Regions from separate parts of the Tuberibacillus sp. Marseille-P3662 genome, predicted to be linked through region 1. Evidence: predicted binding sites of a transcription regulator. Region 1 holds the regulator's gene; the other holds the start of a gene.

Evidence for each region. Region 1 encodes LexA, which represses DNA repair genes until DNA is damaged. Its sites were predicted from a motif close to CGAACATATGTTCG; they were not measured.
Region 2: the regulator LexA is predicted to act here: its motif matches at 2,241-2,254, upstream of B9Y89_RS11930 (DNA polymerase IV).

What each region holds. Positions count from the first base shown of each region.
Region 1 is NZ_FXBS01000006.1:1,083,205-1,088,680, reverse strand. Features, by position in the region: gene B9Y89_RS14085 (FtsK/SpoIIIE domain-containing protein) at 1-142, shown strand, start outside; gene B9Y89_RS14080 (helix-turn-helix domain-containing protein) at 129-782, shown strand; gene B9Y89_RS14075 (hypothetical protein) at 809-1,096, shown strand; partial or broken gene B9Y89_RS14070 (VOC family protein) at 1,432-1,711, shown strand; partial or broken gene B9Y89_RS14065 (DUF4256 domain-containing protein) at 1,718-1,888, shown strand; gene B9Y89_RS14060 (hypothetical protein) at 1,906-2,469, opposite strand; gene lexA (transcriptional repressor LexA) at 2,604-3,227, opposite strand; gene yneA (cell division suppressor protein YneA) at 3,383-3,673, shown strand; gene B9Y89_RS14045 (DUF896 domain-containing protein) at 3,891-4,127, shown strand; gene tkt (transketolase) at 4,298-5,476, shown strand, end outside.
Region 2 is NZ_FXBS01000006.1:675,054-680,529, forward strand. Features, by position in the region: gene B9Y89_RS11915 (DinB family protein) at 12-314, shown strand; gene B9Y89_RS11920 (hypothetical protein) at 324-536, opposite strand; gene B9Y89_RS11925 (YolD-like family protein) at 578-922, opposite strand; gene B9Y89_RS11930 (DNA polymerase IV) at 939-2,174, opposite strand; gene B9Y89_RS11935 (GNAT family N-acetyltransferase) at 2,552-2,986, shown strand; gene B9Y89_RS11940 (Rpn family recombination-promoting nuclease/putative transposase) at 3,194-4,219, shown strand; partial or broken gene B9Y89_RS11945 (ASCH domain-containing protein) at 4,439-4,892, shown strand; gene fosB (metallothiol transferase FosB) at 4,956-5,378, shown strand; gene B9Y89_RS11955 (NUDIX hydrolase) at 5,401-5,476, shown strand, end outside.

The DNA.
Region 1 (5,476 bases):
ACAAGGACCATTCCTTGACTTAGAGGTTGCCAAGGTCATATTAGAACCGTTAAAAGTTCCAAAGTCGGCGAATCAGGATGAACAATCGTCTGTTGACGATAATCCTTTTAATGTTTTGGGTGATGACGATGAGACAACGTGACAAGGCCATTATCAAAGATTTAGAACGATTTAGGGTAATGACAAGGGATGATATTGCAACGCTTTATTTTGGAAATTTGAACAGCCCACGGACATCTGCAAATTATGTTTTGAAAAGGTTAAGACGTGATGGATATATTGAAGCTGACACTAATACAAGGCCGTTCATGTATTTTCCTAAACCAACCACTGTCAAAAAAGGATCGTCTAAAATCAGTCACTTTCTTAAAATTGTAGAATGCTATAAGGAAATGCGTAAAATTGGTGGTATCAAACAGTTCGAGGTCGAACCTAAATTTGGTGATAAAGGAACCATCGAACCAGACATATTTACTATTTGGCAGAACGCACCGTTTTTCATTGAAGTACAAAACTCATTGACTTATTCAAACAAAAATATGAGAGATAAATTGGAACGTTATAAAGCTTACAAACGTAGTGAATTGTGGAAAGAATTATCGTGGCAAGTGTACGGGAAAGAAGTATTCCCAACCGTTCTGATTATCACAGATAAAAATTACGACACTTCATTTGTGAATGATTTTAAGGTGTACCAAGCGAAAATAATATCAAACTTTTATCATCGCTTTTTCCCAAAGAAAAAGGTTATTAAATGGGATTTGTCGAATAGTGCCATTTGAGAAAATACTAGGGGGGTATATAGATAATGAAAGAAAAGAAAATCGTCGCTATTTTAATTTTGATAGTAGGGGCGATAGCTGGTTTAACTGTTGGGTTTAGTTTAAAACAACCAATGCCTGAAGGAGCGGACGATGCTTTAGGTTTGGGTGCAGTTACAACCCCAAACCCTTTGAGATGGATATACGCATCGTTTATTTTTGCAACGTCAGCAATTGTTTCAACTCTGTTGTTTTGTACTGCGGCGATACAAGAAAGTTTGGTTAGATCCCTAGATCATAACAGTAATAACGAAGTTGAAGAAGATATTGGGTAAAATTAAGGACGGAACCTCGTCGGGTTGCCGTCCTTATCTTCCGCAATATTGCATTCACCCGAAACACCCAAATCACCCAAGATTTCACCCAAGAAATACCCAAGAATATTCGATAGAGTATGAAATGATGTGAAAAATTTATTTTTCAATTTCCTTTTATATCAGTATTTTAATAGAGTTTGATTATATTTATTCGGTACAAACTCTGTTCCGCACGCAAGTACACCCGTGGGAACGCGATCAATATATGGCTACCTATTAATCTTTGAATCCCTTGGCGCTCAGGCGTCGAGGGGTTTTTGTTTTTTTTAGGGGGAAAAAAGGCAGAAGAGGCGATGAATTATTACACATCACTTATTGACGATTCGGATATTACGAGTATCTCGCGCTACGGAACAAACGAAGCCGGGGAAGCAGGAACAAATGCTTGCAACCTTTTCCTTAAAGGGGCAAGAATTTATGTGCATTAATAGTAATGTAACGCATGAGTTTTCCTTTACCCCTTCGTTTTCAATCTTTCTTACTTGTAATACAGAGGGGGAGAGATCCACAATATTTATGATAAACTTATCTTGGATGGACAAGCACTTATGCCGAGTCTGTAAGGGGAATTAAACGATAGTGAGAAATAAAATCAGCAATAAAAAGGAGTTGTCACTAGAACAACGTGAAGAATTACTCAGAGCATTAAAAGCCCGTTTTGAGAAAAACATAAACGGCCATAAAGGTCTTGAATGGGCTACAGTTCAGGCAAAGCTAGATGCTAATACTGAAAAACTGTGTTTGCTCAATTACGCTTCCATCAGGCACTAAAAGTGACCACCTTTTATTTTTAAAATTATCTTTGTAAACCAGTAAGAAATAAATGCAATCCCCACGTCTATAAGAAATAGATAAATGAGATTAAATCCTTTTCTAAGTTCTATGAATCCTAAATATTTTTCAATAGGTGCGAAAACAAACGAAAATATGGCACTTAATAATAATGTAAATAAATAAAAATTCTTTTTGTTATTGGTACAATATTGATATAGAAGTATAAACCCCACCGGAATTAACGATGCAGTCAAATTTAATGCATACGGTAACATAGGTAAAAAAAAGTATAGATGAACCAAGTAACGGCTACCTTCTAGTGCAATATCTGTAAATGTCCACAACATATTTACTGTATATCCGAAGAAAAATAACTCGAAAATTCTTTCTCGGTCCACTTTGAAATAAAGTAAGATTAAAGGAACCACCAACAAGGAAACAATAAACCAAAACTGCCAAGTTTCCATATTGGAATAGTGATTCCAGTAAGAAGAAATTAGTGAATTGAGTTGGTCACTTTTCTCATATATCTGGTTCCAATACTCGTTGTAATCCAATGACATTCCTCCGTTCTATTTATGCTCTCCTTAGGATGTACAACGATAAAATGCATATACCATAAATACTTTTAATCACAATTCAAAAAGAGGGTGTCACTAAAGCATTCCGGAATGCTTTAGTGACACCCTTTTTAATGTATATTTCGAAAAACACCAATGACTTTGCCTAAAATCACACAATCATTTAAAATGATCGGTTCCATATTTGGGTTCTCCGGTTGTAGACGAATATGCCCATCTTCTTTGTAGAATCGTTTAACCGTAGCTTCATCTTCTTCCGTCATGGCAACGATAATGTCTCCGTTATCAGCAATTCTTTGCTGTCTCACAATGACCTTATCACCGTCAAGAATGCCGGTGTCAATCATACTCTCCCCGGAAACATTTAGAATAAAGGCTTCATCATCTCCAACCATACTGGTTGGGACGGGAAAATACTCTTCGACATTCTCAATGGCAGTAATTGGTTGTCCTGCCGTGACTTTGCCGATAATGGGTACATCGATACTTGTCTGGGCAGGTGCCGTTGATTGATTCACATCTTCCTCCAACAGTTCAATCGCTCTCGGTTTGGTTGGATCACGTCTGATGTGACCATTTTTCTCAAGTCTCGACAAATGTCCGTGTACCGTTGAGCTTGAAGCCAATCCGACGGCATCACCAATTTCCCGAACAGAAGGCGGATATCCTTTAGAGCGGACTTCTTGTCGTATAAAATCTAAGATTGCTTGTTGCCGGTTTGATAGTTTCACAATTGGTCAACCCCTTGGAACAAATTTCATCTTAATAATAGTATAGCATGAAATTCCACACCATACAAACATTCGTTCGAAAAATCTTGACACAAACGATTGTTCCCATTAAACTTAAATTACATAAGAACATGTATTCGTTTAGGGGGTTGATGATTATGACAGTGATTAAGCGAGTCACAAAAACCTATTGTCTTTATTTCATATTTGGTATTTTAGTCATTCTTTCAATTTTTGAAGTTGCAGATCAATTGCATCCTGCTCAAGCGGGACAATTTAAAACTATTGAAGTCGAAGCAGGGGATACACTATGGGAGATCGGTGAAGACTTTCAGGATCAACATCATATGCCGATTAAAAAGTTCGTTAATTGGGTGGAAAGAGTTAATCATATTAATGCTTACCAACTCGATATTGGTGAAACACTTGTTATTCCAATAGAAAAGTAATTCTGCTTGCTTGAACGATCGTTTCCTTATGCGTTAAGCTAAGAAGAGTATTTTGCATTAATGGAGCTCTTTCTCGCTCCGTTAAGTACCTATATCACGATTTCAGCAGAGAAGAAAAGGACCATCGGCTAAAAGCTCGGGCGGTCTTTTGCAACCCCGATGCTAGCACGTCCTGTTCGTTCAACATAGTAAAATGATTGTAGAGGGAGATTTGCAGATGCTTTCTGAAGATAAATTAAATCGCATTTCTGAGCTCGGTCGCAAGAAAAAAGCAGAAGGGCTTACACAGGAAGAAAGTCAGGAACAGCAAAAATTGAGAGAAGAGTATTTAAAGACGTTTAGAAAAAACTTCAAGCAGCAATTGCATGGTCTTAAGGTTGTCGATCCTGAAGGACAAGATGTCACTCCGGAAAAACTTAAACAGAGTCAACGCCAATCTAAAGACTTTCATTAAAGTTATACAGCTCAAAGCCCAATTTCATATAAAATTGGGCTTTCAATGTTTACTGTAATATAAGAGTTATGATTAGATTTTGCAAAAGTTTATAAGTGATGAACGTGATGGTTTTGTGTTAAACTATATGATATGTAAGCAGTAAATATGAAGGGATGGTTTGGTTTAAGATGCAATCAATTGAACAAAAAGCTATTAATACAATTCGGACGCTATCTATTGATGCTGTTGAAACGGCTAATAGCGGACACCCAGGTCTACCTATGGGTGCAGCGCCCATGGCTTATACACTCTGGTCAAGTTTCATGAAGCACAATCCGAAGAACCCCGATTGGTTTAATCGAGATCGCTTTGTTTTGTCTGCAGGTCATGGCTCTATGTTGCTATATAGTCTTCTGCACTTAAATGGATATGATGTATCCATCGATGATTTAAAATCATTTAGACAATGGGGAAGCAAGACCCCGGGACACCCAGAAGTTGGGGATACACCAGGAGTTGAAGCTACAACAGGACCACTTGGTCAAGGCGTAGCGATGGCTGTCGGTATGGCAATGGCCGAACAGCATTTGGCTGACAAATACAATCGTGACCAATATGAAATGGTTAAACATCATACATATGCTATTTGCGGTGATGGCGACTTAATGGAAGGCGTTTCTGCTGAAGCAGCTTCACTTGCTGGCCATCTTAAACTCGGTCGACTTGTCGTTTTATATGACTCAAATGATATTTCTCTGGATGGCGACCTACATATGGCATTCTCTGAGAATGTTAAAAAACGGTTTGAAGCTTATGGATGGCAGGTTCTTCACGTTGAGGATGGCAATAATCTTAATGAAATTAATGAAGCCTTGCGTCAAGCAACTGAAACGACTGACAAACCGACATTTATTGAAGTGAAGACGACCATTGGTTTCGGCAGCCCGAATAAGTCTGGCACAAAAGACGCTCATGGAGCTCCACTTGGTGCTGAAGAAGTCACTGAAGCGAAGAAAAGTTATGAATGGGATTACGATGATGCATTTACAGTTCCTGAAGATGTTCAGCAACACTTTGCTCGTATTGCTGAAAAAGGTGAGCAACTCGAACAAGATTGGAATCGCCAGTTTGCTGCCTACAAAGAAGAATATCCGGAACTCGCAAAAGAATTGGAGATGGCCATTAATGGCACGTTGCCTGAAGGCTATTCTGAATCCCTACCAGCATTCGAAGTTGGCGATAAGCTGGCAACCCGTGCAGCCTCCAGTGAAGTGATTAATGCGCTGTCCAAATCCGTACCGCAAATTTTTGGTGGTGCCGCTGATCTTGCCTCATCAACGAAAACATTAATGAAAGAGAGCGACGAT
Region 2 (5,476 bases), 410 kb from region 1:
GGGGATTTGCTTTGAAAAAGGGAGTGACCCCGGTACATTCTGAGTCAGTTATCAATGTAGAAGACATACGTCATGTTTTTAAAGAGGTGGATCTGCTTGTTGATGAATTTCTAAAGACGTTCCAAGGGCAATGGGATCTTTCCCTGACCGGGCCTGTTCCTTGGCAAGATGAAGAGGAATCACTGACAACATTGTGGCTCTTCACACATACAACCACCCATGAATTTCATCACAAAGGGCAAATGGTATCAATGGGCCGGCAATTAGGGTATATACCGTTCGATACGGATTTGATAGAGCCAGCCAATGATTAAACTTGTTGGTTAGCGGTATTGATTATTTTCAGCCCAGTTAGTATACTGGCCGCTTCCGTCGCAATGCGGGCAATCATCCGGTGACATATCATCAAAAATATGTGAAGGCATATGAAATCCTGTGCCGTGGCAGTCGGGGCATTTGCCTAACAACTCCATGTTTGATCGGTGTTTTTCATACTTTCGGGCATTCCGATTGGAAATGGCTTTCATCAATCCCATTCTGTTCACCTCAGCATTAGGATGGTCAATCAAATGGGATTTTATGATTCGCCAACATCCAGAATATCACTGAACTCGATCCACGTCTCTCCGTTATTATTGGCTATCTTTATTTGGCCTCGTTCGGCATCCCATTTCTGGATCGTTCCTGTCACCAACAGGTCATCATAAGGGTGAAAAACGTGTAATTGTATGGGGTGGCCTTCTGTCATAGCGGCGGTCATTTTCTGTCCGATAAGCGCTGTTTGTTGCTCATCGAGTATAGGTTTTCCGTGTCTTTCCAGATCTTTTTGATGTTGTTGGATTTTCTGTTTATGTTCTGGCAGCATCATCCGGCTTGACTCCCACATCAGATTATGTCCAGGTGTTAGTTTATTTGGGTTCATGTGTTCACCTTCTTTCTTATTTATAATGGCCGCCAATCTTTTCTGCCCGGCTAAATGCCTGCCCAGCCTTAGTCAGAGAGGAGGCATGGACAAGCGCCGCCGGTCCATATTTAGCATAAATAGCATCCATGGCTTGATTAAGATTATCCTTTTTGATCGATCTGTCAAACAAATTGAGTTGATACACATTGTCCGGTTCGAGCTGCGATAGCGCAACACCGACACTACGAACGGGCAAACGATCCCAGTGTTGACAAAAAAGTTCAAACGCTGCCTGGAAGATATCCATCCCAAAATTCGTAGGGGCAAATAATTTTGATTGCCGGTGAAAGCCGGTTGGCTCATCAAAGTTAGCCCCACGGACGCCGACGGAAATCGTATGTCCCCGGTAATGCTTTGATCGCGCACGACGCGCGACTTCCTCGCTCAATTCCAGTAAAACAACCTTGATATCTTTCAACTTCTCGTAATCCCGAGGCAACGTCATATGATGGCCGACGGCTTTTTGCCCATCATGGGTTTTGACGGTGACAGGGGAGTGATCGATCCCATTGGATGTTAACCAGAGCCGTTCACCATTGATGCCCCAGCGTTTCTTCAGAATATGTACGGGAAATTGGGCGAGTTGGCCAATGGTACGAATGCCCATGTGCTCGAAATGGTGGGCCATCCGACTACCAACACCGAACATATCCCCGATCGGTAATGGCCACATTGTTTGCTGCATATTGGCATGATTTAATTCAAAAATCCCTTCTTTTGATTTCTTAGCAAACGCATCACAGGCGATTTTGGCCATCACTTTGTTGGGTCCAATACCAACTCTCGCTTTGATGCCGTTGGTATCTTTCTCAATAGCGTCTTTAATCTTCTGTGCTATTTCCCAAGGGTTACCAAATAACTGTTGGCTACCCGTCACATCTAAAAATTGCTCATCCACCGAAAAGATTTCCACCAAATCCGTGAATCGTTCGAGTATCTTCGTAATTCGAATCGAAACATCAATATACCGTTCCATGCGGGGCCTGATGATCACCGCCTGCGGACATTTCTGCTGCGCTTCCCATAACCGCCAAGCATTTTTTACGCCATATTGTTTGGCAAGCGGGCATGCAGCTAAAACAACACCGCTTCGCCGCTCGGGGTCACCCGATACAATAACCGGTTTATCTTGCAGATTCGGGTTATCTGCTTTTTCCACCGAAGCATAAAACGACTGCATATCAACAAGAAAAATGACTTTGTTTGTCATGGAAAGAAATCACCCTTCAGAACTAGGTATAAGGAATGGGAACAAAAGTTCTAACAATATTATATGCGAATGTGTGTTCTTTATTCAATGGTAATTGTTGCATGTATCGTACATGTGACGTCGTTATGTGAACCAAAATGAAAATTATTCAAAAGTTGACTGCTATGAAGTACCATTAAAGAAAAGCATTTTTCTTTAATGGATGTCGTGTCGTTTAGAAAAGCTGTCAAGGAGGGGCAACGAAATGCCGGTAACTACCTGTCAATCTTTGTTTGAGTCAAACTGGATCAAATGAGGATTATGGCTTGAGTGGTGGTCATTAGAGATTTTGAACAAACGTTTACAGGATTAAATATGAATGGGGGGGGACGGTTAGTTTGGAATATAAAAATGTTAATCAGCTACCTAATCATGAACTGCTGAACGGTATTTTATGCTTGCATGAAAGTATTTTCAAAGATTCTGATACCCTCATTACCCGAATGGAAAGCAAGCCAAAATTACTTATTACAATGGGGTTGGAACAAGGAAAAGTAGTAGGATATAAAATAGGTTATGAACTTGATTCTGACAAGTTTTATAGCTGGCTAGGCGGCGTTGATGGCGGTTATAGAAATCAAGGGATAGCATCCGAGTTAATGAAGACACAACATAACGATTTAAAAGAGAAGGGTTATAAAATTGTCCAAACGAAAACAAAAAATAAATGGCGAAACATGCTCATTTTGAATATCAAACAAGGTTTCAATGTCATTAGGACATACACAGACGAAAAACGGGAACCAAAAATCATTCTTGAAAAAAATTTATGAAGCTGAAACGACGGATGGACTATTGTGCTACAGTAAATAATGGTAATATTAGTGACTTAGCCCATTATTTCAGGCCAATAATAAGAAGTGTAAAAAATAATACGAACACTTGTTTCTGTATCGAGTTTATATTATAATAAATGCAAACCTCTACGAATAACCTCTTAGACATTAATTGTCATGAATCCAAAAGGATGTGGTAAACTAATGTCAAATTCATCTATGGTTTTAATTCACGAAGAAGCGCCCGCTTATACCGATTATGACCGTCTTTGGAAAGACCTTGTTACCAATAAGTTTGATGATTTTCTTTTGTTTTTGATGCCTGAGCTTTATGAACAAATTAATTGGCAAAAATCGCCGGATTCGCTGGAACAAGAATTTCACCGGCTGTTTCCGGAAAAGAAAGGGAAGCGCGTCTCAGACAAATTGCTAAAAGTGCAATTAAAAAACGGCCAAGCGCAGTGGATCCTTGTGCATGTTGAAATCCAAGGCTCAAAGGATCGGGATTTTTCTGAACGCATGTTTCAGTACTTCTACCGGATTTTTGACAAACATCAAGAGAAAATCGTTGCAATTGCTTTGTTAACTGATGAATACCCATCTTTTAAACCGACAGCCTTTACTTACAAGTTTTACGGGACACATCTTTCTTATAACTATAATACATTTAAACTCTTGGATATGAATGAAGCAGAACTTCTGAAATCAGACAATCCTTTTGCCTTGGCTGCTCTAGCTGGTATGTACGTTGCTAAAAGTAAGGACAATGTTAATCAACGCTATCAGTTCAAACGACAGTTATTCCGTCTTTTGTTAAGCGACAATCCAGGGATTCCAAAAGAGGATATATCCGATCTTTTGTATTTTATTGATTTTTTGATCAAAGTGCCATCCAGCTTAACGAAGCAACTTGAACATGAAATGGAGCCAGTTTCCCGAGGAGGTGATCGAATGACACAGTTCATGGATGGGGAATTGCCACCAACCATCAAGGGACTAGTTGAAAAAATGAAGGAAAGAGGAATGGAAAGAGGAATGGAAAGAGGAATGGAAAGAGGAATGGAAAGAGGAATGGAAAAAGGAATGGAAAAAGGAATGGAAAAAGGAAAGTCTGAAGAACAGAAAGCGATAGCAAGAGCATTGCTAGAAGAAGGTCTAGCAATAGAGACCATAGCTAGGGCGACAAAACTTGATAAAGAAACACTTAATCAAATCAAGAATGCGGAGTAAATGAGTCATTTGAGGTAAAGATTCACTTTGAGTATATTTATGATCTCCCTGAACGTGAGAGCGTATCATTTTTAGACATGGATGAAAGTGAGGTTAGGTACGGAGTGCCATACCTATAGGTTAGTGGCACTCCATTTATCTGAAATGTCTTTAAACTAAGCCATACACAATTTATAATGTGTAAATAGATAGAGAAGACGGAGTGTGGAGGAACAAACTATGAATCAAGCAGCACAAATCTATTGGAATGAATATTGGAAAGGGCACAAAAAGCCTCAGTCAGTGAGTGCATGGCAATTCGGGGCTGATCCGGACAAGTTAGCTCAATTAGTGATAGATGGTTGTAAAAACAGCTACGTGTTCGGCCTATGTTTTCTATGAGTTGGGCAATGAACCGTTACCAACAACGGAGGATTATAGCATTATTTTAAACAGTGATGACCTACCTTTGGCAATCATTAAAACGGTGGAAGTGATGTTCACACCGATGAATGAAGTTTCTAAAGCATTTGCTATTGCTGAAGGAGAAGGGGACCGAACATACCAATATTGGTGGGAGACTCATGAACAATTTTTTAGAAGAGAGCTAAGTGATATAGGACGTGAATTTTCAGAAGATATGTTGCTTGTCTGTGAGCGTTTTAAAGTAGTTGATGTGAAGGAAGAATCCTAGTATTCGGTAATGGTGCACTAATTGAACAGGCTATGAAAATGATAACTGACAGGAGTATATAATTTGAATATTCAAGGAATTAACCATTTACTGTTTTCGGTGTCAAATTTAGAAACATCCATACATTTTTATGAAAACGTGTTCAATGCAAAGTTATTAGTTAAAGGAAACAGCACAGCTTATTTTGATTTGAATGGACTTTGGCTTGCCCTTAACGTAGAAGAAGATATACCCCGCCAGGAAATTCTTCAGTCTTATACGCATATCGCTTTCACTCTTGCTGAGGATGAATTCAGTAAGGCGTATAGACATTTGAAAAATTTGAATGTCAACATTCTTGAAGGAAGGGAAAGGGACGAAAAAGATAAAAAATCCATTTATTTTACTGATCCAGATGGCCACAAACTTGAATTTCATACAGGTTCCTTACAAGATAGAATCAATTATTATAAACAGGATAAACCCCATATGCACTTTTACGTTTAGTTAGTCGGAAAGGTTGATTTCAATGACTGATTACATATTAGATTTGAGAAAACGTGTGGGAAATATGCCCTTGGTATTGAGTGTGGCGGGTTGCCTCA